Regions from separate parts of the Paraburkholderia sp. AV2 genome, predicted to be linked through region 3. Evidence: riboswitches for the same ligand, from Rfam matches in the RefSeq annotation. Region 3 holds a riboswitch; each other region holds the start of a gene.
What was found. Region 3 has a riboswitch for cobalamin ahead of V8683_RS03635 (TonB-dependent receptor domain-containing protein). Riboswitches for the same ligand answer to the same signal wherever they lie in the genome.

Region 1 (9,832 bases), on a different contig from region 3:
GACGCAATCATGAGGAAACCACTCAATCAGCGGCAACTCGACGCCCTGCTTCAGCAGGCGCTCGCGCTTCAGCAAAATGGCGCGTGGACCGAAGCCGCCGAGATTTATCGGGAGATCCTCGCGGTTCGGCCCAAACACTTCGACGCACTGCAGTTGCTGGGCGCGCTCGCCTTGCAGACGGGCCATCTCGACGAGGGCATAGCCCTGCTGCAAACCGCTCTCTCGATCAACGGGAAGCAGGCGGCGATTCACTCGAACCTCGCGTTCGCGCTCAATGCCAGATCGCGGCACAAGGAGGCGCTCGAGCGTGCCAACCACGCGCTCGCGCTGATGCCGGATTTCGTCGACGCGCTGACCAATCGCGGCATGGCGCTGGGCGCACTCGACATGCCCGCCGAAGCGCTGGAGAGCCTCGATCGCGCGCTTGCGCTCAAGCCTGAAATGCCCGAGGCCTGGAACAACCGCAGTTGCGTGCTGCGCGACCTGGGCCGACCCGAAGAGGCGGTAACGAACTGCGACCGGGCGCTCGCGCTGCGGCCCGATTACGCCGAAGCCTGGAGCAATCGCGGCAATGCCCTGAGCGACCTGAACCGGCCCGCGGAAGCCGAAGAGAGTTACCGCAAGGCCATTGCGGCGGCACCTGGCCTCGCCGACGCCTGGAGCAATCTCGGGCTCGCGCTCATCGACATGAATCGTCACGCCGACGCACTGTCCAGCTACGACCAGGCCCTCGCGCTGAAGCCCGACCATGTCGAGGGGCATTGGAATCGCGCGTTGTGCCTCCTGCAGATGGGCCGGCAGGAGGAAGGCTGGCACGAGTACGAATGGCGCTGGAAGCGCAGGCGCAACGCGGCGAGCCGACGCTCGTTCGAAGTGCCGTTGTGGCTTGGCGACGCGCCGCTCGACGGCAAGGCGATTCTGCTGCACGCCGAGCAGGGCCTGGGTGACACCTTGCAGTTCTGCCGCTATGCGTCGATGCTGGCACGGCGCGGCGCACAGGTGGTGCTGGAGGTCCAGCCCGAACTGGTTCGGCTGCTCGCGCCGCTGGAAGGCGTCGCGCACATCGTCGCGCAAGGCGATCCATTGCCGCCGTTCGATTTGCACTGTCCGCTGCTGAGCTTGCCGCTTGCGTTCAAAACCGATGTCGCGACCCTCCCCGGCACAACGCCGTATCTGTTTGCGGATGCGCAAGCGGTCGGGCACTGGGAAGCAAAGGTGAGTCAAGCAGCGGGTCCGGCGGCGCTGAAAGTGGGGCTCGTCTGGGCGGGCGGCGATCGGCCTCATGTCCCCGAACTCCGAAAGAACGATGCACGTCGCTCGATCGCACTGGAGCGGATGCTTCCGCTCTTCGACGTGCCGGGTGTCCGGTTCTTCAGCCTGCAGAAAGGCGCGCCCGCGCAGCAGCTTGCCGCGTTGCAGGAGCGTGGCGCAGGGAAGCCTGGCGCCGATATCGTCGACTTCACCCGCGAGCTTGCCGACTTCGCCGACACGGCCGCACTCGTGTCGACCCTCGATCTCGTGATCTCGGTCGATACGTCGACGGCGCACCTCGCGGGCGCAATGGGCAAGCCGGTCTGGATCCTGAACCGTTTCGATACGTGCTGGCGCTGGATGCTCGAACGCAGCGACACGCCCTGGTATTCGAGCGCCCGGTTGTTCCGGCAGCCCGCGCTTGGAGACTGGGATAGCGTTCTCGCCGCGGTGCGCGAGGCGCTCGCGGCACGCGTGGCGACGATCCCGTCCTGAATCCCGGCGAGGTTGCCCTGGCTCACCGTCATGGGAAAAGCGCAACTAACGGTCCGCCACGCGCCGCATCGCAAACAGCAGCATCGCGGCGCACTAAAAAGCGAGCAAGGAGGGGCGGGAGGTCAACTTTGTCGCGTACCGCTATGAAAGCGCGCGCAACTGCTGGCGCAGCCGATCGACTTCACCCGGAGCAAAGGGCTTTTCAATTTCGGCATGCATCTGCTGCCACAAAGGGAAAGCCTCTGCGAGCAGCCGCTGGCCGGCGGGCGTCAGGGTGAGCAGACGGCTGCGCTTGTCGTCCGGATCCTGCGTAATGGTGACAAGCTCGCGCCGCTCCAGTGGTTTGAGCGCGGCCGTTAGCGTGGTGCGATCCATCGCGAGCAGCGAGGACACGTCTTTCATCGCCGGGGGATGGGGCCGGTTGAGCGACATCAGCAGCGAAAACTGCCCGTTCGTGAGGTCCAGCGGGCGCAAGGCGTCGTCGAAAATGCGCGCGAGGTTGCGTGCCGCGCGCTGCATATGCAGGCACAGGCAGCAGTCGCGAACCATCGCGGTCATTTCGAAGGGAATTTTTTTCGCCCGTGCCATGTTGCAATTATGTTGATATCAACCTATCCTGTCAAGGCTCGAAGGGCAACATTCCGTTGCTCCCCTCATCGGACGGAGGATCTATGAGCGATCAGCAATTGTTTCTCGCGGTGTTTCTCGGCAGCAAGGACAACCCGCGCATGCATGCGTGGATGGCATTGCCGGAAAAAGAACGGCTCGCCAGGCAGCGGGAGGGCATTGCGGCCTGGCATGCCTGGGTCGACAAGCATCAGGCGGCGATTGTCAACATGGGTGGTCCGCTCGGTAAGACTTTGGCCATCGGCGAACATGGCGTCAAGGAAACGGTCAACGCGCTGTCTGGCTTTACGGTTGTGCGCAGCGCCTCGCATGAAGAGGCCGCGAAGATGTTTGAAGGCCACCCGCATTTCGCGATCTTCCCGGGCGAGTCGGTTGAAGTGATGCCCGTTCTTCCGATCCCTCGCGGCTGACTTCCAGGGAGCCGTCATGAAACTCTATGGATTTCCAGGGACCCGCGCGCAACGTGCGCTGTGGGGGCTGCACGAAGTCGATGCCGATTTCGAATATGTGTCGGTGAACCTGCTCCAGGGCGAGCACAAGCAGCCCGAATTCCTGCGCATCAATCCGGCGGGCAAGGTCCCCGTGCTGGTGGACGGCGACCTCGTGATTCCGGAGTCGGCCGCGATCGTGCTCTACCTTGCGGAAAAATATCCGGAGAAAGCGCTGCTGCCGGTCGATCTCGAAGCACGGGCGCAGGTGTATCGCTGGACCCTGTTCGCGGTGACCGAACTCGAACAGCCGCTCTGGAGAATTACCCGGCACGCCTTTCTTTACCCGCCGGACAAACGCCTACCGGCCGATATCGAGCTGGCGCGCGAGGATTTCAAAGCCATGGCCGCGATCCTCGAAAAGCATCTGGAAGGGCGTCAGTTCCTTGTTGGCGACAAGCTGACGGTGGCCGATTGCGTGATGGTCTATCTGATCGATTGGGCGAACGAAATCCAGTTGGTCGATGGATTCCCGGGCTTGCAGGCATACCTCGAACGCCTGTATGCACGGCCCGAGGCGCCGCAGCGAATCGCCGACGCGCGCAAGGCGGCGTGATGCCGATGCACGCAAGTTTGCGTGACATCGGCTGCCCGCCGCAGCGCGCGCGGTGAATTACTGGCCCGACCGGTAGACCGGCAGCTCGTCGTAGCGTTTCAGGCGGTAGATGGCGAACGACACCAGCCACGCGAGGATGAACACGCCGATGATGACGAAGCCGAGGTTGTTGAAGTTGTCGTTGAGGGTGCCGATCAGATCCCAGAAACCGCCTTTCAGGTTGAACTGGTCGGCGATCAGCCCGAGCGTTTCGATGCCGCCGATCAGCACCGCAACCAGCACGGAGACGAGCGTGATCGTGAGGTTGTAGTAGAGCTTGCGGATGGGGCGCACGAAGGCCCAGTCGTAGGCGCCGAGCATGAGCACGCCGTCGGTCGTATCGACGAGCGACATGCCGGCTGCGAACAGCACGGGAAACACGAGCACGACGCTCATCGAGAGGCCCTGCGCGGCCTGGCTTGCCGAAATGCCGAGCAGGCTCACTTCCGTTGCGGTGTCGAAGCCGAGGCCGAACAGGAAGCCGAGCGGCAGCATCCACAGCGGTCCCGAAACGAAGCGGAAGAGCGGGCGGAAGAGCCGGGCGAGGAGGCCGCGGTTGTTCAGCAGCAGATCGAGATCGTCGTTGTCGTAGGGCTTGCCGCGGCGGACCTTGTTGAAGGCGCGCCACACGCCGCGCAGGATGACGATATTCATCGCGGCGATGAGAAACAGGAACAGCGCGGAGACGCTGGTGGAGATGACGCCGCCAAGATCCTTCCAGGCTTCGACGCGGCTTTCGAGGGCGGCGGCCGTCGCCGCGACGGCTGCCGCGACCAGCAGCACCACGGCGGAGTGGCCGAGCGCGAAGAAGAAGCCCACGGTCACGGGACGCTTGCCGTCCTGCATCAGCTTGCGCGTGACGTTGTCGATCGCGGCGATATGGTCGGCATCCACGGCATGGCGCAGGCCAAAGCCATAGGCGAGGAGGCCTGTGCTCAGGAGCAGCGGGTGAGCGTGAAAGGCGATGAATGCCCAGATCCAGGCACCGATGTTGAAGGCTGCAAGGACGACGTAGATGCCGATGACGCGGCGGCGGAGGGACGCCGGAGCGGCAACCGTTTCCAGAGTGGTGGACATGTGACAGATCCTGAGGTCGGGACTGTCCCTGCAACGAGCGACCGCGTAAAGCGGCGCTGGCGCATTGGGACACCCCGCCCGTTGCGGCTGCATGGACCTCGGTTGATGGCAGGTCTCCTGGCTCGCGGGTCTCTGTCCTGTGCCGGCCTTCCCGGTTTCCCAGTGGCGCGGGGTGGCATGGACTCGCCGCTTACAGTTGCGGGGGCAGCCGCAGACTTTCGAAACCCGGCCGTTTTCACGGCGAGCTTCGACTGCGTTCCCTTTTGATCCCGTTGCCGGGAACCATCAGCGCGAAAGCGTAATCGCCCCTACGTTGCGGTGTCAACCTTTCGAGCAAAACCGCTCTCACCCCCTGCCGCGTTCAGAACTGCTCGATCCAGGCCGCGAGGCGGTCGGCAGGAAATTCCGTTCTGTGCTGAGTGGGCAGGAACGCCATGCCACTGTCCTTGCGTACCGGTTCGAGCGCGAAGTCGTTCCCGTCCAGCCAAAGCAGGCTGGCCAGCCAGACGGCGTGCCGGACCGACACGGCCTTGCTGGCCGGCTCGCCCAGGAACTCGGCCAGCGCGGTGAGATCGTCCAGGATCAGGCCGTCGCCTTCGCGCCGGACCGTGATGCCCGCGTGCTCCAGCGTTTCGGCCATCGCGGCCACCGCGTTGCCGGTGGTCGAGCCGACGTGGCGGTTACGCAGCGCCGCGAGGTTCGCCGCCACCATATGGCCAAACGTGCCGCTTCGGGCGCTCTCCGCAGCGATCAGATCGGAGTAGTCCATCAGCAGCCAGTCCGGCTCGGGACTGGGTACCTCGGCGAGTACCGCCGCAGCCAGGTAGGTCTCCACCGGCTGGAACCGCTCGGGCCCGATCAGCGCGGCCGAGAGGGACCGGACAAGGCCGATCCGCGTGGCGAGCGTCTGCTTTTGCAGCACGCCCAGCTTCTCGCGCACGAGCTGGTCCCGCTCCTTGCGCAGCTCGGCCAGTTCGAGCGCCTGTTTCAGCTCCATGCGCAATGCGGTGATGTCCCACGGCTTCTTGATATAGCGGTGGATCTGACCGAGGTTCACGGCCGCCACGGTCTGGTCGATCTCCGAATACGCGGTGGTCAAGATCCGCACGATATGCGGATAGCGCTCGCTCGCGTAACGCAGCAACTCGTTGCCGTACTCGCCCGGCATGCGCTGGTCGGAGACAAGGACCCCCACCCTGTCACCGTGTGCGTCCAGCAGCGCCTTGCCTTCCTCTACCGAGCCGCCAGTCAGGACCGGCGCCAGGCTTCCAATGGCACGCTGGAAGTACTTCACGGCCGTGGCCTCGTCATCGACGAAGAGGATCGCCGGTGACGACTCCTGGTTGGCTTTCGCTTCGTTCATCAACAACTCCTGAGTGTTTGACCTTTGATAGGGGGGAAATCCAGCACTACGTTGGTGCCAACCCCCGACGTGGACTCGATCCGAAGTCCACCGCCGCAAGACTGCATGACACGGTTGCATAGAATCAGGCCCAAGCCGTGGCCGCCGGATTGTGCGTGCGTTGTAATCGGGTCCGTCAACAGGCGGGCTTTGATCTCGGGCGGAATGCCCGGGCCGTTGTCGGAAATGCCGATACCGGGACTGGGTTCCGCCGTGACGGTAAAGCGCACAGACGGAGCGGGAATATCCGCGAGCGCGCGCAGCGCGTTCGACAAGAGCGAGGAGAGCACGAGCGCCACGCAGTTCGGCTGCGTGACCACGGCAAAGTCGCCGTCGACCTCGACCTGTACCCACGACCGCTGCCCCGCAGCGAACGGATAGGTATCGAGCAAGGCGGAAATCAGCCCGTGCGCCGTGATCTCGCTGCGGGCGTCGTCCCCGGCAGGCTTGCGGCGCCCGTTTTGGACCGAGCGCCAGAAGGACGAAACCACCGCGAGGCAGTACTGCGCGCTCTCGCGCATGGATCGGGCGGCGCCGTCGATATCCCACTGCGACTCGTGCTGCTCGTCGGCGCGATGTTCGATGTTGCTCGCGTTCAAGGCGATGGCAGCAAGCGGCGTGTTCAATTCGTGCGCCAGAAAGGCCAGAGTCTCGTCGATCGCGATCAGCCGGTGATTCTGGATGGCGCGTTCCTGGTGGCGCTCGAACGCCAGTTGCAGCGTCTCGCGCACGGAAGCCTGCCTGAGCGGCTTTTCGAGGATGCGGAACACCTCGCCGGTATTGACCGTCTGCAGCAGCACGTCGATGTCGGCATAAGCCGTCACCAGAATCCGAACGATGTGCGGGTAGTCGTGCGCCACCTGGCGCAGCAGGTCGCCGCCGTCGCGGCCCGGCATGCGGAAATCCGTGACCAGCACGGCAATGCGGGCGCTGTCCCGCTCCAGGACGGCGATGGCCTCATCGCTGCTCGTGGCCAGCAGGACCTCGTAATCCGCACCGACCATGCGCGAGAAATACTTTCCCGCCAGCTCTTCGTCGTCGACGTAGAGAACCGTGGGCTGTGTTTGCCGGATGTCTTGCCGGATTTCGTTCATGGCGTTCTCACGGCGCGCGCGACAGATCGAAGCTGAACGACGCCCAGTTGCCCAGCTCGCTCTCGGCGAACAGCAGGCCGCCGTGGCGCTCGATGACCGCATAGCTGATCGACAAGCCGAGGCCGAGGCCTTGTCCCACCTCGCGGGTGGTAAAGAACGGCTCGAACACGCGCGCGAGATTCTCGTCCTTGATGCCCGGCCCGTTGTCCTTGACCGTCACGGCGAGGCGTTGCTCCTCCCATTTCGCCGAGATGTGAATCGCCGGCCCGGTGGTGCCCGCGTTGCGCATGGCCAGGACTGCGTTGGAGAGCAGGTTGATCAGCACGCCGATGATGGCCGCTTCGTCGCCCTGCACGAGCGTATCGGTCGGAAGCTCGCGCGTCACCGTGACGCCGCGCAATTCGTGCGCGACAAGCCGCGTAGCGGAATCGAGCGCTTTTTCGAACAGGAAGGGCGTCCCCACCTCCGCTTCGGCGCCCGGCTTGCGGTAGGCAAAGGTCTTGAGGTCCGACACGATGTGCTGGATCCGCTGCATGCCCTGCTTGGCGTCGACGAGACATTCCTGCAGCGTTGGCTCCGCTTTGGCCGCGGGCTCTTCCATAGCGACTTCGATTGCCATCAGGCAAAAGTTCACGGGGTTATTGACCTCATGCAGCAACCCCGCGGCAAGCGTACCGATAGCCGCCATCTTTTCCTGCTGCAGCAACTGCCCCTTGATGTCGACCAGCTTGCGGTTGATCGATTCGAGCTCGGCGTTCTTCTGCGAGACTTCCGCCTTCAGGCGGAACAACATGAAGCGCACCCGCTCGTTGAAGAAGGTATAGACGCCGCTGGCGGCAGCGGCGAACAGAAGGAGCAGGACGTTGACGGTCAGCGTGCCGATAGGCGCGCCGCCGCCGGAATGCAGCAGGCAGGCAATCAGGTAGAGCGCGCAGGACAACACGCCGAAAACCATGTTCTGCCATAAGCCGAATGGCAGTGCGATGCCCGAAGCGAAGATGGCCAGGTTCAGGCCCATGTAGTAGGGCGACAGTACCCCGTCGGTCCTCCAGATCATCCACGAAATCATGATCTGCGGCAGCAGTAGCCAGGACAGCGTCAACCATGGAGAAAAGCGTCGCCCCGCCACGCTGCCCAGCAGGATCGCAATGCCGCCTATCAGCAGCGAGACGACCACGCGCGCGGCAGAGAACGAGATCAGTTGTTGAGGATACTGCGCATAATCCAGCCCCACGCCGAGCAGGACGAGCACGATGGCGGTACAGGCACCGCCGCGGCTGAAGGTCACGCGGAAGTCGGCCAGTTCGGTTTGATAGCCTGTGTGCAGTTGAGCAGTGCTCATGGATGGGGTGTCCGCCGGCGTTTCAGAGGATCGTGGCTTCCGCGAACACATTCACCCCGGTCTCATCGACGTAGAGCTTGTGGTCGGCGGATTGCGTGGGCAGCAGCGAACTCATGCCGCTCTCGTTCCGATAGATCAGATACCACTCGAGCAGATGCTCCATGCCGTACTTCTCGGGGTTCGCCGAATGGACGTTGGTGACGAGCAACTGGCCGCCGGGCCGCGTGCGGGCCGCGAAATAACTCAACAGACGCGCGCAGACCTTGTCCGAGAGATAGTCGAAGAGGCCGGCACAGTAGACGGCGTCGAATTCCCGCGAAGACTCGTCGGGCGAGATCTTGCGTTTGAGCAGGTCGTGCACGGATTGATGCACCATTTCCACCGAGGTCTTGTGTCCGGCTTCGGCCGCCGCCTGTTTGATCGAGGCCTCCGTAAAGGCCAGCGTTTCCTCGCTGAAATCGACCAGTTGAAACGACAGCAGCTCGGGCTGCGCATATTCGCGCACGAAGCGCTGGATCTCGAACGCCGGTCCGCAGCCGACGTTGAGGATACGAAACGGCCTGCCCGCAATGCGCGCTGCATCGGCCTGACGCGTGAGAAAGTCGATCAGCAGCGTGATCCGGTTGCGGTGCGCGGTTGCCACGGCGGCCTTGAGGAACGCCGTGTTGACGATCTGGAAGTAGGTGGTCGGCCCTTGCTGCGGATCGCTCAGGATCTGGTTGACCATCTCGTAGTCGCCGGCATAGCCCAGCGGCTTGGTGAACGTCCGGTAGACGAAGGGCGCGCGCAGCAGCAGCGGATGCAGTGCCGACTGCGCATAGGATCGATGCACGGGCGCCAGCTCGGGATCGACACGCTCCGCCTCTTCCTCCAGCCAGTTGAGGTAGGTCTTGACCTTGACCATGATGGGCGTGGCGAGCTCGTAGAACAGATCCTCGCGCAGCCTGCCTTCGTTTTTCGGCAGGCTTTCGGTCAGATCGACCTGCTCGACCCAGCGCGACACTTCCGAGAGGAACGCGCGCATCTCGTTGACCACGATCTGATAGTCGCGCCGGATATTGAAGCGCGTATCCCAGTCGGTGATGAAGAGTTCGGCTTCCCGCCCGACCGACCTGGGTTCGTTGGGCAGCACGCTAAGCTCGCGCCACTCGTCGATCAGCGCCAGCGAAACCACCGCGGTGAGGCCGGTGTTCACGAGGCTGACGACCACCGCCTTGCCCAGATAGGCGTTCTTGGCGCCCATCCGCACGCTCAGGTCGCTCAGGACTTCGCTGACCTGCACGATCGAGTATGGGTTATAGACCTCCATCACCAGCGACTTTCTCTGGAGGTTGATGATGGTTCCACGCACCTGCTCGCGCTGTGAGTTGCGGAAGCTAACTACCGGGTCGATTTGCGTTTGAGAGTACACGGTATAAGAACCTGAGGAATCCGGAAAACGCAGCGGGGTATCGGACGAGG
Region 2 (9,832 bases), on a different contig from region 3:
GCACGCCGCCATGCGCCTTCGCGAGCAGCCCCGGCGAAAAGTGCACGGCGCTCTCGCGCAGCGCTGCTTCGAGATCGAGCGAGCCGATCAGCTTTTCCTCGCTCGCGCCGAGCGGCAGCGTGACGAATGCGCCGTCGGGCAGCAGCGCGGCCAGCGCACGCGCCGCCGTGGATTTCGCCGTGCCGCGCGGGCCGCTCACGAGCACGCCGCCAATGGCCGGATCGACGGCCGCGAGCAGCAGCGCCTGCTGCAAGGGCGCCTGGCCGACCAGTGCGGTGAACGGAAAGGCGGGTCGAAAATCGGGGGGAAGCGCCGCTGCGCTCATGGTGCTAATCCTTCCAGTTGCTGCCCGGCTTCGAGCAGACGTTGTTCGAGTTGCGCGCGATGAGCACCGGGTTGCTGCCACAGCCCGCGCTGGATCGCTTCGAGCAGGCGCTCGCAGATAGCGTGCAGTGCGTGCGGATTGTGCCGCGCGAGGAACGCACGCGTGGTGTCGTCGTGGACATAGGCGTCGGCCACGAGCGCGTACTGGTGGTCGCCCACCACGCGCGCCGTCGCATCGTAGCCGAACAGATAGTCGACGGTCGCCGCCATTTCCGCCGCGCCCTTGTAGCCGTGGCGCTTCACGCCGTCGATCCATTTCGGATTGACCACGCGCGAGCGGATCACGCGCGCGATCTCCTCGGCGAGCGGGCGGATGCGCGGTGCGGCAGGGTTACTGTGGTCGGCGTGATAGAGGCTCGGCTGCTCGCGCGAGAAGTGCCGTGCCGCCGCCGCCATGCCGCCCTGGAACTGGTAGTAGTCGTTCGAGTCGAGCACGTCGTGCTCGCGGTTGTCCTGGTTCTGCAGCACGACGTCGATGGCCGCGAGACGCGCGCCGAACGCCTCGCGCGCCTCGTCGCCCGCGCTGTTCTGGGCATACGCATAGCCGCCCCACGCCTGGTAGGCCTGCGCAAGATCGGCATCGGTCTGCCACTGGCGCTGGTCGATCAGGTCCTGCAGGCCCGCGCCGTAATGGCCCGGCCGCGCGCTGAACACGCGCCAGCCGGCGCGGCGGCGCGCTTCGGCTGGCTCGATGCCGCCCTTGACGAGCGCATCGCGCTCGCGCAGCACGCGCTCACGCAGGAGGTTCAAGTGCGGCGGCTCGTCGAGGTCGGCCACGGCCTGCACCGCCGCGTCGAACAGATGCATGACGTTCGGAAACGCGTCCCGGAAGAATCCGGAAACGCGCAGCGTCACATCGATGCGCGGCCGGTCGAGCGCCTCGGCGGGCATGATCTCGAAGTCGATCACGCGATGACTGCCCGCCGCCCACTTCGGCCGCACGCCGATCAGCGCGAGCGCCTGCGCGATGTCGTCGCCGCCCGTACGCATGGTGGCCGTGCCCCAGACCGAGAGTCCCACGGCGCGCGGGTAGTCCCCATGCTCCTGCAGATGGCGCTCGATCAGTTGTTGCGCCGACTTCATGCCGAGCGACCAGGCGGCCTGCGTCGGCACCGCGCGCGTATCGACCGAATAGAAGTTGCGGCCTGTCGGCAGCACGTCGGGGCGGCCGCGCGAGGGCGATCCGCTCGGGCCTGGCGGCACGAAACGGCCCTCCAGCGCGCGGCGGAACTGGCGCAGTTCCTCCGTGCCGCAGGCGTCGAGGCGCGGCAGCACGTCGTCGGCAAGGCGCGCGAGCACTTTCGCAGCTTGTGGCAACGATGCTTCGCATTCCACCGTGCCGGCGTCGCATACGCGCGCGACCAGCGATCCCGCCAGCGCCTCCAGCCGCTCGCGCGTATCGCCCGTGTGGCGCCAGGGCGTCTCGCTCACCGCTTCGAGCAGCGCCGGGCGCGGCCCGGTCCACGGCGCGGCCCAGTCCACGGCGGCCGGGTCGAGCAGATGATCGATCCGCAGATCGCGTGCGAGCGCGTCGATCAGTCCGGCGTTCGCGCCCTGCCCGTCGCCGCACGCATAGCGGCCCAGCGCCAGCAGTGTGTCGCGCCGCTGCGTCCCCTGCGGCGACGCGCCGAAGATATGCAGCCCGTCGCGAATCTGCGCTTCCTTCAGTTCGCAGAGCCAGGCGTCGGCACGCGTGAGCAACGCGTCTTCCGTCGCTTCGTCCTGCGGCGCCGGCATGCTGAGTTCCTCGTGCAGCCGGTGCTCGACGATCGTCTCCAGGATGGTCCGGCGCAACAGTTTCGCGCGGCGCGGATCGACCATCAATGCTTCGTAATACTCATCGACCTGCCGTTCGAGATCCTGCAGCGGGCCGTAGTTTTCGGCGCGCGTGAGCGGCGGCATCAAATGATCGATGATCACCGCCTGCGCGCGCCGCTTGGCCTGGCTGCCCTCGCCGGGGTCGTTGACGATGAACGGATAGACGTGCGGCAGCGGGCCGAGCGCCATGTCGGGCCAGCAGGTATCGGCCAGCGCGACGCTCTTGCCCGGCAGCCATTCGAGGTTGCCGTGCTTGCCCACGTGCGCGATCGCGTCGATGCCGAAGGTCTCGCGCAGCCAGAAGTAAAATGCTAGGTACGCGTGCGGCGGCACGAGTTCGGCGTCGTGATAGTTCGCGTAGGTGTCGTCGCCGCGCGAGCGTGACGGCTGGATGCCGACGAAGACCTGGCCGCAGCGCCAGCCCGCAATCATGAAGCGGCCGCGGCGCACGGTGGGATCCTGCTCGGGCGGCCCCCAGCGCGCGATGAGCGCGTTCTGCGCGGCGGCGGGCAAGCGCGCGAACGCGCGCCGGTAGTCGTCGAGGGCGAGGCTTTGCCACGCGGGCCGCAGCGCGCGCGTGTCCGGATCGTTGGTCACGCCCTGCGTGAGCCGCGCCATGAGCGCGTCGCCATCCTCGGGTAGATCGGGCAGGTCGGCCACGGCGTAGCCTTCGTCGCGCAGCATCCGCAGGAGGCCAACCACCGAGGCCGGGGTGTCGAGTCCCACGCCGTTGCCAATGCGCCCTTCGCTCGCCGGATAGTTCGCGAGCACGAGCGCGAGCTTTTTCTCCGCATTCGGCAGCCGGCGCAAACGGCACCAGCGGCGGCTCAACTCCGCCACGAACGCCACGCGCTCGGCATCGGGCTGATAGCGCACGACGTCGACCTGGGTTTCCTTGCAGTGGTACGCCAACCCCTTGAAGCTGATCGCCCGCGTGATGAGACGGCCGTCCACTTCGGGCAGCGCGATATGCATGGCAATGTCGCGCGAATTAAGGCCGTGATTGTCCTTGAGCCAGTATTCGCGGTTGCCGCCGGAGAGGATCACCTGCAGCACCGGCGCGTCGCCCGCGAGCGCGAGCGGCGCGGGATCGTCGAGCGACGAGGCCGCGAAAGCCGTGGTGTTCAGCACGAGCGCGATGTCGTGCGCGGCGCAGAGCCCGTCGATCACGTCGCGGCTCAACGTGTCCTTGAGCGAAGTGACGGCAAGCGGCAGCGGATTCATGCCGCGCTCCGTCAAGGCATCGATCAGGGCATCGAACGCCGCCGTGTTGGCGGCCTGCAGATGCGCCTTGTAGAAGAGCAGCATGACCACCGGCGCATCGGGCTGCCAGCGCGCGCGCCAGTCTTCGATCGTGGCAACGTCGCGCGATGGATGATAGAGCGCGGCCGCGGGCAGCGCGAGCGGCGGTGCCGGTTCGCTGCCCCAGCCGAAGGCGCGCCACGCGAGCGCGCGCAGGAAACCCTCGGCGTTCGCCGCGCCGCCTTCGCGCAGGTACCGCCACAGCAGCCGGCAGAATTCGGGCTCGGCACGGCTCTTCGCGATCAGGCCGGGATCTTCCTGAAGGTCGCCGGAGAACATCGCGAGCAACTGATCGCGGCGTTTGGCGAGCGCGACCACCTGCTCGATGCCGTAGGGCCAGTAGGCCTCGCCGCCCAGATGATCGACCACGACAACGCGCGCATGCTGCAACACGTCGTCGACATAGAAGTCCACCGAGGCCGGCTGGCGCAGATACGTGACGTTCGCAAGCCGCACGCTCGGGAACCCGGCGGGCAGGCGCGGCACGATACTCGCGAGCAGCGCGAGCGTCGTGTCGGCGGAACTGAGGATGACGATGTCGGCGGGCTGCTGGTCGATACGGACCACGCCGGCCGTATCGTCGACGAAGCCGCCCGGCGTCGTTCGCAACAAATGCATGAGAGAAGTGTCGCTGGCGTTGGCGTGGGTCGATCAGGCCAGCGCGCCCGGTGCGAGCGCGGCTTCGAATGCGCGTTGCAGCGTGGCGGCGTCCAGATTTTCGCCGATCAGCACGAAGCGGCTCGCGAGCGACTGCGACGCGGCTTCCTGCGCGTTCCAGCGGCGGTCGAAGTAGCTGTCGAAACGGCGCCCCACGCCCTGCACCACGAGCCGCATTGGAGCGCCGGGCAGCGCGGCGAAGCCCTTCACGCGATAGATCGTGTGCGCGTCCACAAGGCGCTGCAGCGCCTCGATCGCGCCCTCGCGCGAGGCAACCGTGGCCGTGACGACGACCGAATCGAATTCGTCGTGGTGATGATCGGCATCGTCGGCGGAACCATGATGGTCGTGGCGCAGATGGATGCTTTCCTCCGAGGCCGCTTCGAGCCCGAGCAGCGTATGCAGATCGAGCTGGCCATGTTGCGCGCGTACGATCTTCACCTGCGGAGGCAGTTCCTCGCGCAGTTCCTCGATGAGCGCATCCTGCGCCGCCGCGTCGAGCAGATCGGTCTTGTTGAGGATGACGAGATCCGCGGCCGAAAGCTGATCTTCGAACAGCTCGTGCAGCGGCGATTCGTGGTCGAGATTCGGGTCGGCCTTGCGCTGCGCGTCCACGGCTTCGGGGTTCTCGGCGAACTGGCCGCTCGCGGCGGCGGGGCCGTCCACTACCGTCACTACCGCATCGACCGTGAAGGCGTTGCGAATCGATGGCCAGTTAAACGCCTGCACGAGCGGCTTGGGCAGCGCGAGCCCCGACGTTTCGATCAGCACGTGATCGATCTCGCCGCGGCGCTCGAGCAGTTGCTCCATCACCGGGAAAAACTCTTCCTGCACGGTGCAGCAAAGGCACCCGTTGGCCAGTTCGTAGAGCTGGCCTTCCCGTTCGTTGCCGTTCTCGTCGCAGCCTATGCCGCAACCGCGCAGGATTTCGCCGTCGATGCCGAGTTCGCCGAACTCGTTGACGATCACCGCCACGCGCAAGCCGCCCGCGTGCTGAAGAATGTGACGCAGCAGCGTGGTTTTGCCGCTGCCGAGAAAGCCCGTGACGATGGTGACCGGGATCTTGCGCATGTTCATGAGGTATTCCTTCGGCGCGAATGGCCGCGGGCGTGGAGCATGGATCCGGCACCGCCTCCCCGCAGCGCGAATCCCTCGTGTCTGGCCGGTATCCGGACTGACGAAACGCCGCTCCGCCTTCCCGCGCGCCGGTCCTCGCGGACCGTCTGCACAGTGGCATGAGCTGCATGCGGCGCGCATGCGTCGAAGCGGCTTGCCTCGCCCATGCAGGGCGAAGCGATCGTTGTACCGTTGCGGGTGCAGTTCAGGTTGGCCAGTCCCTCGCCGGGATGGCTCCCTGATTCCCGTTTAACTGCGCGCGCAAGGAACGCGCGCGCGAGCACCAGAGTGCGTGCGAGTGTAGGCGTGGGCCACGGGATCGTCAAGGAAAGGCCCGGACGCCCGCTGTTGTTTACCCCTGGCGCCGGGACCTCGCGCCCGGGCGCGAAAAACCGTGTGCTATCGTATGCGCGCATCCGCCGGGCAACGGGCAAAGCCCGCGCCGCGGTGTCTGCTGCCCTGTCCGCTGCCTTGTTTCCAAGCACTCACCGTGAATTCCGCTACGTCTGCAAGCCTGCTTCCCGCGCCCTCCGCCTTACCCGGCCCCGCAGCGCTTGCGCTCGGTATCGGCTGCCGCCGCGGCGCGACGCTCGCGCAGATCGAGCGCGCCGTGCGGGCTGCGCTCGCGGTGTTGCCGATGGCTCGCGTTGCGGCCGTGGGGACGCTCGACGCGAAAGCCGACGAACCTGCGCTGCTCGCGTTCTGCGCGGCACATGGCTTGCCGCTTCACACGTACACACGCGAAGCCATCGCTGCCGTGCCGGTTGAGGCCGAGCCATCGGGTGCAGCGCGCACGAAGTTCGGCGTCGATGGCGTGAGCGAGCCTTGCGCCCGGCTCGCCGCCGGCGGCGGACCGCTGGCGTGCGGCAAGCTCGCGCTCGACGGCGTGACCGTAGCGGTTGCCGTGGTCGTTGCCGCAGTCGTTACTCCCGCGCAGGCGCCGCGCTAAACCGGCGGTGCATACGCACACGTTAAGAACCCCGCATCCTCAGACCTCGTTTCGCCCATGAAAACCGATCCCGATTCGCACCTGCGCATGACCCAACGCCGCCGTGAAGGCCACGAAAAGAAGCAGGCGGCGGCTTCCGTCGAAAAAGGGCTTTTGATCGTCAACACCGGCAACGGCAAGGGCAAGAGCACGGCGGCCTTCGGCATGGCCGTGCGCGTGCTGGGCCACGGCATGAAGCTGGGCGTCGTGCAGTTCATCAAGGGCGCGCTGCACACGGCCGAGCGCGACTTCCTTAGCAGCGTCGCCCATTGCGATTTCGTGACGATGGGCGACGGCTACACCTGGAACACGCAGAATCGCGACGCCGACATCGCCACCGCGCGCAAGGGCTGGAACGAGGCGAAGCGCATGATCGAAAGCGGCGAATACGGCATGGTGATCCTCGACGAGCTGAATACCGTGCTCAAGTACGAGTACCTGCCGCTCGACGAAGTGCTCGCCGTGCTGAATGCGCGCGGCCCGCTGCAGCACGTGGTCGTGACGGGCCGCCACGCGCCCGACGCGCTGATCGAAGCCGCCGATCTCGTCACCGAAATGCGGCTCGTGAAGCATCCGTACCGCGAGCAGGGCGTGAAAGCGCAAAAGGGCGTGGAGTTCTGAGCCGATGGTTGCCCGCGCTGCCAGCATTGCCTGCCCCGCGCTCTTCGTCAGCGCACCCGCCTCGGGCCAGGGCAAGACCACGCTCACGGCGGGACTCGCGCGCCTGCACCGCCGCGCCGGCAGGCGCGTGCGCGTCTTCAAGACCGGGCCCGACTTTCTCGATCCGATGATCCTCGCGCGCGCAAGCGGCGCGCCGGTCATGTCGCTCGATCTGTGGATGGTGGGCGAGCACGATTGCCGCACGCTGCTCACGCAGGCCGCGCAGGAAGCCGACCTGATTTTGATCGAAGGCGTTATGGGCCTCTTCGACGGCACGCCCAGCAGCGCCGATCTCGCCACGACCTTCGGCGTGCCGGTGGCGGCCGTGATCTCGGCGAAGTCGATGGCGCAGACCTTCGGCGCCGTCGCATTCGGGCTCGCGCGCTTTCGCCTCGACGTCCCGTTCCATGGCGTGCTGGCGAACCGCGTGGGCTCGGCACGGCATGCGCAGATGCTGCAGGAAGCCTTGCCGGCCGACCTCCGCTGGCTGGGCCACGTGGCCGGCGACGCCCTCATCGAACTGCCCGACCGGCATCTCGGCCTGCATCAGGCGAGCGAGATCGCCGACCTCGACGCACGCATCGAACGCGCCGCCGACGCGCTCGCGCAAACCGCGCTAGCGGACCTGCCGCCGCCCGTCGAATTCTCGCTCGCGAGCGCGCCGACTCCCCTTCCGCGCCTGCTCGAAGGCCGGCACATCGCGATTGCGCGCGACGCGGCGTTCTCGTTTGTCTATCCGGCGAACGTCGCGCTGCTCGAAGCGCTGGGCGCGCGCGTGACGACCTTTTCGCCGCTCGCCGACGAGGCCGCCCCGGCGAACGCCGATGCGATCTATCTGCCCGGCGGCTACCCCGAACTGCACGCCGCGGCGCTCGCGCGCCATACCCGCAGCGCGGCGTCGCTGCGCGCGCATGTGGAGGCCGACAAGCCGCTGGTCGCCGAGTGCGGCGGCATGCTCTGGCTGCTCGAAGGCCTGACCGATACCGAAGGCACGCGCACCCCCATGCTCGGGCTGCTGCCGGGCGAGGCGGTCATGCAGCGGCGCTTCGCGGCGCTCGGCATGCAGCAGATCGACAGCGCGCACGGCACGCTCAGGGGCCACACGTTCCACTACTCGCGCGTGAGCACACCGCTTGCGCCCACACTCGTCGCGCGCCATGCGCAGACCGGCGCCGCGGGCGAGCCGCTCTACCGCCACGGCCCGATCGTCGCCACCTACCTGCATGCCTGGTGGCCCTCCAACCCCGCTTTCACGGCCGCACTCTTTCATGGCTCAACCCTTTGACGAAGCCGGGCGCGCGGCGGTCTACCGCGCGATCTACGAACGGCGCGACATGCGGCACTTCGTGCCCGGCCCCGTCGATCCAGCCACGCTGCAGCGCCTGCTGGACGCCGCGCATCACGCGCCGAGCGTGGGCTTCATGCAGCCATGGCGCATCGTGCGGATCACCGACGCAACGTTGCGCACGCAACTGCATGCGGCGGTCGAGCGCGAGCGCCTCGCCACCGCCGATGCGCTAGGCAAGCGGCACGATGAGTTCATGAAGCTGAAGGTCGAAGGGATGCGCGAATGCGGCGAACTGCTCGTCGTCGCGCTGATGGATCGCCGCGAGCCGCATATCTTCGGGCGGCGGACGCTGCCCGAGATGGATCTCGCCTCGGTAGCCTGCGCGATCCAGAACCTGTGGCTCGCGGCGCGCGCCGAAGGGCTGGGCATGGGCTGGGTGTCGATCTTCGACGTGGACGAAGTGCGCGGGCTGCTCGCCATGCCGGCGGGCGCCAAGCCGGTGGCAATCCTGTGCCTCGGCCACGTGGCCGAATTCTATCCGCAGCCGATGCTGGAGATGGAGCATTGGGCCGAGCGCCGCGCGCTCGGCGAATGCGTCTACGAAAACCGCTGGCCGCGGGATGGCGCCGAAGACGATCGGCCGCCTTCGGCCTGACGTCACTGCGCCGGGGCGACTGCCTTTACGGAAATGACTTCCGGCAGCGCGCCCGCGCCGCCCTCGCCCCCCGCACCCGCTTCTGCCCCCGCCTCGCGCAGCTTCACGCGCCATTGCGGCGCACCGGCCGCACCGGCATAAGGCAGCCGCGCGAGCGCGCTCGCGACGAGATACGGCAGCGCCTCCTGGGCATTGGCGTTGCGGTCGTGCTTCACGACGCTCACGCGGTACGCCTCGGCGCCGCCGGGCAACGCGAAGAAACGCAGCGTGAGCGCATGCACGTACGGCCGCCCGAACCACGGGAATGGCGAACCGGCGGCCGGCTCGCAAGCCGGCGCACAGTCGCCCTGGGCAATCCCTACATCGGCCGGGCGCGTCGACCAGGCAGCAGAAACCACGTAGGCCGCCTTCTCCGGCGCGCCGTCCACGAAGCCGCGCTTCGCGAGGCCATCGCGCAACAAGGCTTCGTACGGCGGATTCGATACGGCCTCAGCCTCGGCCGGGGTACGCGCCAGACGATAGACCACGGTACGCTGGCCTGCGTCCGGCAAGGCGCCGCGTGCGCTCACGTCGGCGTTCACGCCGGCGCAACCAGCCAACGCGCCAGCCGTCAGAAAGAGGCATACCGTCAACAGGATCTTCACCGCAAACTCCATCGAACTCACCGCCAACCGCTCATTGGCACGCAAGCACCTCAGAGAGGCGCGTCGAGCGCGGGAAGCGACATCCTCAGAGTCGTGCCCTTGCCGGGCTCGCTCTCCACGTCGACCTCGCCGCCGTGGCGCGTCACCACCGTCTTCACGAACGCCATGCCGAGCCCGGCCCCGCTCACCTCGGGCCGCTGCTCCACATGAAAGCGCTGGAAAGGTTCGAAAAGCCTCGCCTGGTCTTCCAGCGAAATGCCGTAACCTTCGTCGCGAATCGAGCAGATCACACGTGCCGCCTGCGGCGCCACGCTTCCCGC
Region 3 (9,832 bases):
CCACCAGCAGTCCGACGAGCGCCGCCATCACGATCATGCCGCCCGTGCGGGTGCCGAGCTGCGCGAAGAAGTTGACGTTGTAGAACGCCTCGCTCGTCGAGCCGGTCTGGTACCAGCTATCGTGGCCCGGCCACATCATGAACGAGAGCACGCCGACGATCAGCAGCATCGTCGCCCACGAAGCGAGCGCGAACGACCACGTCAGCTTCAGGTGGGTGCGCGCATCGATCTTGCCGATCAGGTAGACGAGCGCGTAGACGCCAATGACTTCAACCGTGAAGTAGACCCACTCGCTCGCCCAGACCCAGACGAAGTTGTGGATCAGCCCGCTCACGCCGCGCGGACTCGCCACGGTGATCGCATACCAGATCCCCGGGCCCGTGATCGAGCCGATGATGTACGAGAACACGAGCAGGAACATGCCGTAGCGCTTGATGAACTCCATCAGCTGCGGCTTGTTCTCGCGGTAGGCCCGCGTTTCGAGCAGCGCGAACAGAAACGAAGCGCCGACCGATGTGTGGGACGCCACGACGTGTATCACGCCGATGATCCCCATGACCCAGGCCGTACCGATGCCCGGAACGTAAAACGTCGGGTACATGCCGAGCATGTCCATACGTCTCCCCCTTCTTCTGTAGATCCGATCCGGATGAGCGGACGCCGCGCGCCCTCTGTGCACCCGCTATGCACCCCTGACTTCCGGATCAATGACGACACCTGAAATTCAGGGAGGGCCATGCTAGCAAAAGGTCCGCGTGGCTAACGCTGCGTAGCAGTTATGTTTGGAATCATGTCGGGAATCGCGCAGACCGGGCATCCACGCACCGCTGCAGCCGGAGCGGCAATGCGGACTGGCCCGCTCGACCGGGGATTTCTTTCATTTTTATTTCGGGCGCCGGCCGCTAACGCACCGGGAAACGCACCTCGTGCTGCGCGCCTTCCGTGCCTTTTTCGCATCACCCGCGGCCCGGACAATTGACGCGGCGAACCATGGCGCATTAACCTTGCGCGCTGATGGTTCCCGGCGACGGGATCAAAAGGGAACGCAGTAAAGGCGCGCCTCAAAAACGCGCGCTTCGAGACTGCGGCTGCCCCCGCAACTGTGAGCGGCGAGTCCATGCCCGCGCGAGCCACTGGGAAACCGGGAAGGCCGGCAGAGGACGCAGACCCGCGAGCCAGGAGACCTGCCATCAACCGAGGTCCATGCAGCCGCAACGGGCGGGGTGTCCCGAAGCGCCAGCGCCGCTACGCGCGGCTGCTCGCTGCAGGGACAGCCCTGACCTCAGCCCCGCACATGAAACTAAAACAATTCATTCTCACGTCGGCCGTGACGGCCTGCGCGTGGCACAACGCCCATGCCGCCGACGACGCGACGCTCGCACAACAGGACCAGACCGATCAGACTGACGAGGCGCACGGCGAAACCGCGCTGCCGAGCATTCTCGTTGTCGGCGACACGCAGCATCTGCCGCAGTCGTTCGACCGGCGCTACGCGAGCACCCAGGTCCTCACGCGCGCGGACCTCGATCGTCTCGCTCCGCAAGATCCCAGCATCACCCAGGCGCTTGCCACGCTGCCCGGCGTGACGGTTTCGCAGAACGGCGGGCCGGGATCGGCGGCTTCGGTCAGCATCCGCGGCTCGTCAGCCCAGCAGGTGGCCGTCTTCATCGACGGCATACGTATTGGCTCCGCCACCACGGGCGAGGCCGAATGGGCCGATCTGCCGACCGAGGCGTTCGACCGCGTCGAGGTGATTTCCGGGCCGGCCGCCGCCTCGTTCGGCGCGGATGCGGTGGGCGGCGTCGTGCAGCTCTTCACGCGCCACGCGTCGAACCAGCCGAACCAGACCACGGTCTCGTTCGGCGGCGGCTCGAACAAGACCTTCGACACGCAGGTCCGCACCTCGGGCACGGTCCCCTCCACCGGGCCGCTGGCCGCGCTGGGCGGCCTGACGTATTCGCTCGGCCTGCACGACTACAACACTGCGGGCATCGACGCGACCCAGCCGTGGGCCTACGGCCACGAAGACGGGCGCAATCCGTATCACGCCCAAGACGTGGATGCGCGCCTCGGCTATGCGCGCGACAACTGGTCGATCTCGACGTTCATGCTCTATCACCGCTCCGATCTGTCTTACGACAACGCGGGCGGCGACGACCGGCAGCTCGATCATCAACTGACCACGGGCATTGCGTTCCACTGGGACATCACGCCGACCACGCAGTTCGATCAGTCGGTGGGCTACGCAACCGATCGTCAGTTCGTCTACGCGAATGATCCGACGATTCCCACCGACGAAATCGACTCCACGCGCTTCAGCACGTCCACGTCGCTCACGCACCAGGAGACGGGCAACCGATTGTTCGGACTGCCATTCACCGGAGAGACGAAGCTCGCCTACGACTTCACGCGCGAACAGGCTTTCCTGCCGGTAGATATCCCGACCGGCGTACCCACCCGCGACGATTCGGCGGTGTCGCTGCACCAGTCGACCACGCTCGGCCCGTGGACGCTGTTCCTCGCAGGGCGCCACGAGATCGTCGAAGGCCAGACGGTGAACACGGGCAATGTCTCGCTGGCGTGGGAGATCACGCCGGTCTACACGGCGCGCGTGTCTTATGGCAACGCCTTCCGCCTGCCAACGTTCGACGATCTCTACTATCCGCAGTACGGCAATCCCGATCTGCAACCGGAACGCAGCGACAGCGTCGAAGCGGCCCTCGATGCCAACACGTCGTTCGGCACCTTCACGGCCGCCATCTACGACACGCGTTTCCACGACCTGATTGCTTACAGTTCGGAGACCTTTATACCGTTCAACGTCGGCCGTGCGCATATCCAGGGCATCGACCTCTCATACAAGGGCACGCTCGGCAAGTCCACGCCGGTGAGCCTCACCGTCGGCCTGCTGAATCCGGAAGACGTCACCGACGATACCTGGCTGAACCGCCGGCCGCGGCAGACAGTCAACCTGAGCGTCGATCACACGTGGGACGAGTTCCACCTCCACGCGCTCAGCACGGGCATCTCGATTCTCTACAACGGATCGACCTTCGACGATCAGGAGAACACAATTTACCTGCCTTCGTGGACGACGGTCAGTCTGCGCGCTTCTTATCAGATCAATCCGCACCTCGCGCTGTCCGCCTCGCTGGCGAATCTGTTCAACCGGCAGTACATGACGGCCTATGGGTATAACAGCCTTGGGCGGACGGCGTTTGGGAAGATTGCGTATACGTTCTGATGGTGATGGGTCCACCACGCGGCCTCGTGAGGCGCTGCCTCGCTCACGAGGCCCCGCAAGTTCCAGCCCTCACGGCCTGCAAAACCTGATCGCGCCCGTTCTGCACCAGTGCGACAAAATGCAGACGCGCGCGGTCCCATTGGGGAGGCACGGCGATATCGCGCCGCACGATTCCGCCCTGCGAACCCAGTGAAACAGGCCCCACCCAGAGCCGCACGACACTGTCGTGCGAAAGCGTCGTGCCGCCGTTTTCGCCTCGCAGCACATGCGAGACGAGCCCGTCTTCCGTAACGGCGAAATAGAGCTGCGCGCCGTCCGCCGGTAACGCACGAGTATCGCGAGGCGTAACCCTCGCCTCCAGCTCGACGGTGTTATTCGCATCGGAGCGCGTCGTCAGCGCTATCTCCACCGGCGCGGGTGTGGTGTTGATCCTGCGGATCGCTTCGGGCAACGTGCCATGCCATGAGCGAATCTCCTCGCCGTTCGCGAAAAATTCCGGCGTGTAGACGAAGGTGCCGTGACCGGCGGCCACGAGTTCGCTCTGGCGGGCGTCGAAGACCTTCTGCGCCATCACGTCCTGCCAGCCCAGGCTGTCCCAGTACGTCACGTGCAAGCCGAGCGGAATCACGGCCGATCCCGGACTGGCTTCGCGCGAGAGCATGCTCAACTCGCGATCGGCCGGCGGGCAACTCGAACAGCCTTCGCTCGTATAGAGCTCAACCACGGCCGCAGTACCGGGCCCGCTCGTCGCGTGGCAAGCATCCGACGCATAGGACGCGTTCGCCACCAGTAAGGCGAGCATCAACAGGAAACCACCGAGCAGACCAACGAGGCGCATGATGTCCCTCCACAGCGGCACGCCCGCGCGGGCGCGCGGGTCAGCGGATCGGTAAGGCGGCACAAGTCGCCTGGACCCTGCTGTTAATTCGGCTGGAAGTTCGGTGGGGTTACAGCAGATCAGGAATTTTCGCGAGCGGGCCGGGCGACAAGAATGCCGCCCGGCCCCAGACTCGCCAATCAGAACTGGTCTTCCGCCAGCGCGAGCACGCCTTGCGCGCCGCGCGCACTGAGCACGGACGCCTCGAAACCGCTCGCGAGCGGCAGCACATGCTCCGCATAGAACTGGGCAATCGCGATCTTCGCGTCATGGAACGACGGGTCGTCCGAGCGGTTGCGTTGCGCGGCCAACAACGCGCGCGCCATTTGCCAGCCGCACAGCACGACGCCCGCCAGCTTCAGATACGGCACGCTGCCCGCGAACACCGCATTCGGATCGGTCTTCGTGTTCGCCACGACGAACGCCACCACGTTCGCCAGCACCTTTGCGCCCTGCTCCAGTTGCGCGCGCATCGATGCCGCCGCCGGACCGTCCGCCTTCGCCAGTGCATCGACCGTGGCGGCAACTTCGGCCAGCAGCGCCTTCGCCACCGCACCGCCGTCGCGCACGGTCTTGCGGCCCACGAGATCATTGGCCTGAATGGCCGTCGTGCCTTCGTAGATCGCGAGAATGCGCGCATCGCGGTAATACTGTGCGGCGCCCGTCTCCTCGATGAAGCCCATGCCGCCGTGCACCTGCACGCCGAGGCTTGCCACCTCGTTGACCATCTCCGTGCTCCAGCCCTTCACGATGGGTACGAGGTACTCGTAGACCGCCTGATGACGTGCGCGCTCCGCAGCGTCCGAATGCCGATGGGCGTGATCGCTGTGGGCCGCCGCCACGTAGGCGAGCGAGCGGGCGCCTTCGGTCAGGGCGCGCATGGTCGCCAGCATGCGGCGCACGTCGGGGTGGTGAATGATGGTGACGGACTGCACCGCCGATCCGTCGACGGGACGGCTCTGCACGCGCTCCTTTGCGTACGCTACAGCTTTCTGATACGCACGGTCGGCCACGCCGATACCCTGCATGCCCACGCCGAAGCGCGCCGCGTTCATCATGATGAACATGTACTCGAGGCCGCGGTTCTCTTCGCCCACGAGGTAGCCCACGGCGCCGCCATGATCGCCGTACTGCAGCACGGCAGTCGGGCTCGCCTTGATGCCGAGCTTGTGCTCGATGGACACGCAATGCACGTCGTTGCGCGCGCCGAGCGAGCCGTCCTCATTGATGAGGAACTTCGGTACGATGAAGAGCGAAATGCCCTTCACGCCGGCGGGCGCATCGGGCGTGCGCGCGAGCACCAGGTGGACGATGTTGTCCGCCATGTCGTGCTCGCCCCACGTGATGAAGATCTTCGTGCCGAAGACCTTGTAGCTGCCGTCGCCCTGCGGTTCGGCGCGCGTGCGCACGAGCGCGAGATCGGAGCCCGCCTGCGGCTCCGTGAGGTTCATCGTGCCGGTCCATTCGCCCGAGATCAGCTTCGGCACGTAGCGCGCCTTCTGCTCTTCGGTACCTGCCGTAAGCAGCGCCTCGATCGCGCCGTCGGTCAAGAGCGGGCACAGCGCGAACGACAGGTTCGCCGCGTTGAGCATTTCGATGCACGGCGTCGCGATCAACTTGGGGAGCGCCTGACCGCCGTACTCGGACGGGTGCTGCAAACCTTGCCAGCCGCCCTCGACGAACTGGCGGAATGCGAGCGCGAACCCCGGCGTCGCCGTGACTTCGCCGTCACGCCAGCTACTGGGCGCGCGATCGCCCTCCACGTTCAGCGGCGCAAGCACTTCGCCGCACAGCTTCGCGGCTTCGTCGAGCACCGCCTGCGCCGTGTCGAGATTCGCGTCCTCGAAGCCCGGCAGCGCAGCGACGCTGTCAATTCCGGCCAGTTCTTTCAGCACGAACAGCATGTCCTTGACGGGGGCGGTGTAGCTCATGATGGTCCTTCCAGTGGTGCGGTAAGAGGGTGGCGCCGCGGCGCGGGTCTCGCCATGGGTCTCGCCGCGGGTCTCGTCGGTAAAGGAGCGGGAACGGCGGGATCTGGGGCAGATCGTAGCGCCAAAGCGGCTTCGCCGACTGTCCAAATCTGCCCACCTGGTGACAAATCTGGCCACGCCGTGCCGGCCAGCCCGCGTGCAGATGCAGGGCGTGGCGCCGCAAGGCGCATCATGCAGCACTGCTGCGATCGATCCGCCCCCCCATCCTGGGTAGGCCAGGCCTCTCAGGCGCGCACGCGGTAGGTGCCGGGCGTGCTGCCCGTCCAGTGGCGGAAGGCGCGGTGGAACGCGCTCGGATCGTCGAAGCCGATGTCGCCGCCGATGGCCGCAATCGTGTCCTGCGTCTCGGTGAGGCGCTGGATGGCGATGTCGCGCCGCAACTCGTCCTTGAGCAACTGGAACGAAGTCTCTTCGGCCGCGAGCCGCCGGCACAGCGTGCGCACGGAGCAATTCAGGTTCTGCGCCGCCGCTTCGATGGTCGGCAGATCGGGCAGCGCGGTGGCCATGAACTGCCGCACGCGATGGCCTGTTCGCTGCTCGCTGAACGTTTCGAAGATCCAGTCGCCGGGCGAGCGCGCGAGAAAGTTGCGCAGATTGCGCTTGCTCTGGCGGATCGGCAGATCCAGATAGGCCGTGCCGAAGCGCATCAGCGTAGCCCGGCAACCAAAGCGCACCGGTCCCGAGAAGAAGTAGCGGTGATCGAGTGCATGGGGCGGTTGCTCGCAGGCGAACTCCACTTGCAGCAACGGGATCTTCTGCCCGATGAGCCAGGAACCGACGCCGTGCGCGAGCTTGAGCATGAGTTCCTGGCCCAGCGGACCGAGGGGGCCGAAGTCGGGGTTCGGACACAGCTCGACCTGCGCCACCGGTCCGATGCGGCGGGACTCGAGACGGAAGTCGTCCAGCACGATGTGGAAGAACTGGCCGAAGCGATGCAATGCCGTTTCGAGGTTGCGCGCGTCGAGCAGGCTCAGGCAGAGGAATTTGAGCGTGCCGCTGCGAAACGGGCGGCTGAAGACGCCGGGCATCTCGTCGTCGAGTTCGATCGCCAGCGCCTGGTAGAGCGTCGAGAACTGCTCTTCGGTCACCCGCGCGCCTGGTTCGCCCAGCAGTTCCGGTGCGATGCCTGCCTGCTTCAGATAACGGTTCGTCACTTCGTCTTTCGCGCCAGCCGCCGCGAGAAAGCCGTTGACGAGGGAGATCGGGACGGTGGCGCTGGGCGCTTGCATTCGGTATCGGAGGGAGTGCGGGGCGGTGGATGCGATATTCTAGTGTAGAAGTTGATGCTGAATTGGGGTGGGGGCCTGCCGGCTCGGTAACGCGGCGGCGCCGTGCTTACTGTGGCTGCGTCTGGTGCGTGTTTGGGATTTGTCGCGGGGTGTTTGATTCGTGGTTCCTGCTGTTTTGGCCTTTCCTTGTGTTCGTGGTGGTCTGCCAGGGTTGCCCCTGTGCGGGGCGGCACCTACTTTCTTTGCCGCGGCAAAGAAAGTAGGCAAAGAAAGCCGCTCACACCGCTAATGCCAGCCACCATTCACCCCGCACCACAATAGCCAGTGGCTCCGGAGCGTCTGTCACCCCGCACCCTCCACGTTAGTGACAAAGGGCTCATACCTCCTGCTGCGCGCTACGCGCGCCGCAGACAGGTCTGCAAGGGAAACCGGCCTTGCTGCGAGGCATTTCGGTGTGCATACCGCTGGTTCGGGTTATGCCCTTCGGCGCGCGCAGCGCCGCCGGAAGGATGAGCGCCTTGTCACTCCGGCTAACGGCCAGTGATGGCAGACGCCCCGGAACCACTACCAAGGTGGGCGAGTGGCGGACGGCGTCACACTGGCGGGGTGAGCGGCTTTCTTTGCCTACTTTCTTTGCCGCGGCAAAGAAAGTAGGTGCCGCCCCGCACAGGGGCAACCCTGGCATACCACCACGAACACAAGAAAACGCCAAAACAACAAGAACCGCAAATATCAAAATTCCAACCCACTCACTTCAAAAATTGAAATTATCGATATTCTGCGCATCGAAAGTCGTCGGCGGCCCGAGTATGACCTCGCCATTCTTGCCGATCGTCCGCTTGCCGAGCTTACCCGCATCGAACGACTCCCCCTCCTTGCCGGTAATATTCCCCGAGGCCAGATTCGCGGCCGCATACGCCGCAAGATACCCCAGTGCACCCGGATCCCAAAGCTGGAACGCCTTCACGGTGCCGTTCTTCACGAACGCACGCATCTGGTTAGGTGTGCCAAGTCCCGTCACGGCCACCTTCCCCTTGCTCGACGACGAAGAGATATAACGCGCAGCCGCAGCAATCCCCACCGAAGTCGGCGCGACGATCGCCTTGAGGTTCGGATACGCTTGCAGCAAACCCTGCGTCTCGACGAAAGACTTCTGGTCGTCATCGTTGCCGTAAGCGATCTTCACGAGCTTCATCTTCGCGTACTCGGGCTTCTTCAGCTCTTCCTGCATCCACTTGATCCAGGTGTTCTGATTGGTCGCATTCGGCGTGGCCGAAAGAATCGCGAACTCTCCTTCCTCGCCCATCAGCTTCGAAACCAACTGGATCTGGCCACGGCCAATGCTCTCGGCATCCGCCTGGTTCACGAAAATCTGCCGGCCGTCGGGCGCCGTATCGGAGTCGAACGTGACGACCTTGACGCCCTGGGACATCGCCTTCTTCAGGTACGGCACGAGCGCGTTCGCGTCGTTGGCGGCAATGACGATCACGTCTTCGTGCTGCGTGATAAGCGTGTTGATATACGACACCTGCGACGATGCTCCGGCATCCGAAGGACCGACCACCTTGCCGTCGCCCTTGAACTCCTTGATCGCGTCCATGCCGCCGTTGTCGGCGATCACTTCATAGGGGTTGTTGATCTGCTTGGGCACGAAGGCGATCTTCAGCCCGTCCTTGATGCCGGCGGCATGCGCCGCCAGGCCTGCACCCAACAGCGTCGCGCACAGCAGCGCTGTGCACATGTGACGTACTGGCTTGAACATGAACGTGTCTCCTCAATGGATACCGGGCGTGTGCCCGGATGGTTGACTGCGTGTTGACGTTCCGCGTGCCTCCTTCCCGACTGGCTGAACCGCCGCAACTGCCGCTTGCTGCCACAACTGCCGCTTGCTACCCGCTTGCTACCTTTACCGCCGCATTTCACTCAACACATCACGCCGCCCGCGCCAACGCGCGCCGGTCCCGCGCCGCGCGCCACCGCGCAGCAAGATTCGGAATCAGCACGGAGGCAAGCAGCAGCGCGCCAGTAACGATCGTGAGCGTTTCGCTGGAAACGTCAGCGAGCGTGAGCGCGTTCTTGAGCACCCCCACGATCAGCAGCGAAAGCAGCACGCCGTACATCGAGCCGCGGCCGCCGAAAATGCTGACGCCCCCGAACAGCACCGCCGCGATCACCGAGAGCTCGAACCCCTCGCCGTTGTCGCCGCGAGCGCTCGTGAAACGCAGCGTATAGACGATGCCCGCAAGCGCGCTCATCGCGCCGGACAGCACGAACAGACGCAGCTTGATCCTGGCGACGTCGATACCCGAGAAAGACGCCGCCGTGCTGTTCGCGCCGATCGCATAGAGGCTGCGGCCAAACGCGGTGGCCTGCAACAGCACGACGAACACCACCGCGCACGCGACCACGATGAGAAACGGCAGCGGAACGAATGTATGGCCCAGCGTGTTCATGCCGAATGCGGTCCACGCCGGCGGAAAGTCGGCAATCG

Region 1: linked by a shared signal. The riboswitch ahead of V8683_RS20815 (HoxN/HupN/NixA family nickel/cobalt transporter) and the one ahead of V8683_RS03635 (TonB-dependent receptor domain-containing protein) in region 3 are both predicted to bind cobalamin.
Region 2: linked by a shared signal. The riboswitch ahead of cobW (cobalamin biosynthesis protein CobW) and the one ahead of V8683_RS03635 (TonB-dependent receptor domain-containing protein) in region 3 are both predicted to bind cobalamin.

Annotation. Positions count from the first base shown of each region.
Region 1 covers NZ_JBANLK010000032.1:722-10,553, forward strand. Annotated here, with positions in the region: gene V8683_RS20795 (tetratricopeptide repeat protein) at 10-1,746, shown strand; gene V8683_RS20800 (MarR family winged helix-turn-helix transcriptional regulator) at 1,888-2,334, opposite strand; gene V8683_RS20805 (YciI family protein) at 2,418-2,783, shown strand; gene V8683_RS20810 (glutathione S-transferase family protein) at 2,800-3,417, shown strand; gene V8683_RS20815 (HoxN/HupN/NixA family nickel/cobalt transporter) at 3,475-4,533, opposite strand; cobalamin riboswitch at 4,624-4,835, opposite strand; gene V8683_RS20820 (response regulator) at 4,895-5,896, opposite strand; gene V8683_RS20825 (ATP-binding protein) at 5,896-7,029, opposite strand; gene V8683_RS20830 (sensor histidine kinase) at 7,037-8,371, opposite strand; gene V8683_RS20835 (class I SAM-dependent methyltransferase) at 8,394-9,782, opposite strand.
Region 2 covers NZ_JBANLK010000016.1:73,696-83,527, reverse strand. Annotated here, with positions in the region: gene V8683_RS13950 (ATP-binding protein) at 1-325, opposite strand, end outside; gene cobN (cobaltochelatase subunit CobN) at 322-4,122, opposite strand; gene cobW (cobalamin biosynthesis protein CobW) at 4,156-5,232, opposite strand; cobalamin riboswitch at 5,305-5,580, opposite strand; gene V8683_RS13935 (cobalamin biosynthesis protein) at 5,792-6,226, shown strand; gene cobO (cob(I)yrinic acid a,c-diamide adenosyltransferase) at 6,284-6,886, shown strand; gene V8683_RS13925 (cobyrinate a,c-diamide synthase) at 6,891-8,210, shown strand; gene bluB (5,6-dimethylbenzimidazole synthase) at 8,194-8,868, shown strand; gene V8683_RS13915 (DUF4136 domain-containing protein) at 8,871-9,512, opposite strand; gene V8683_RS13910 (CHASE2 domain-containing protein) at 9,563-9,832, opposite strand, start outside.
Region 3 covers NZ_JBANLK010000003.1:147,192-157,023, reverse strand. Annotated here, with positions in the region: gene V8683_RS03640 (c-type cytochrome) at 1-601, opposite strand, end outside; cobalamin riboswitch at 999-1,206, shown strand; gene V8683_RS03635 (TonB-dependent receptor domain-containing protein) at 1,295-3,244, shown strand; gene V8683_RS03630 (DUF1223 domain-containing protein) at 3,288-4,082, opposite strand; gene V8683_RS03625 (acyl-CoA dehydrogenase) at 4,262-6,052, opposite strand; gene V8683_RS03620 (AraC family transcriptional regulator) at 6,337-7,341, opposite strand; gene rhaS (rhamnose ABC transporter substrate-binding protein) at 8,096-9,103, opposite strand; gene V8683_RS03610 (ABC transporter permease) at 9,273-9,832, opposite strand, start outside.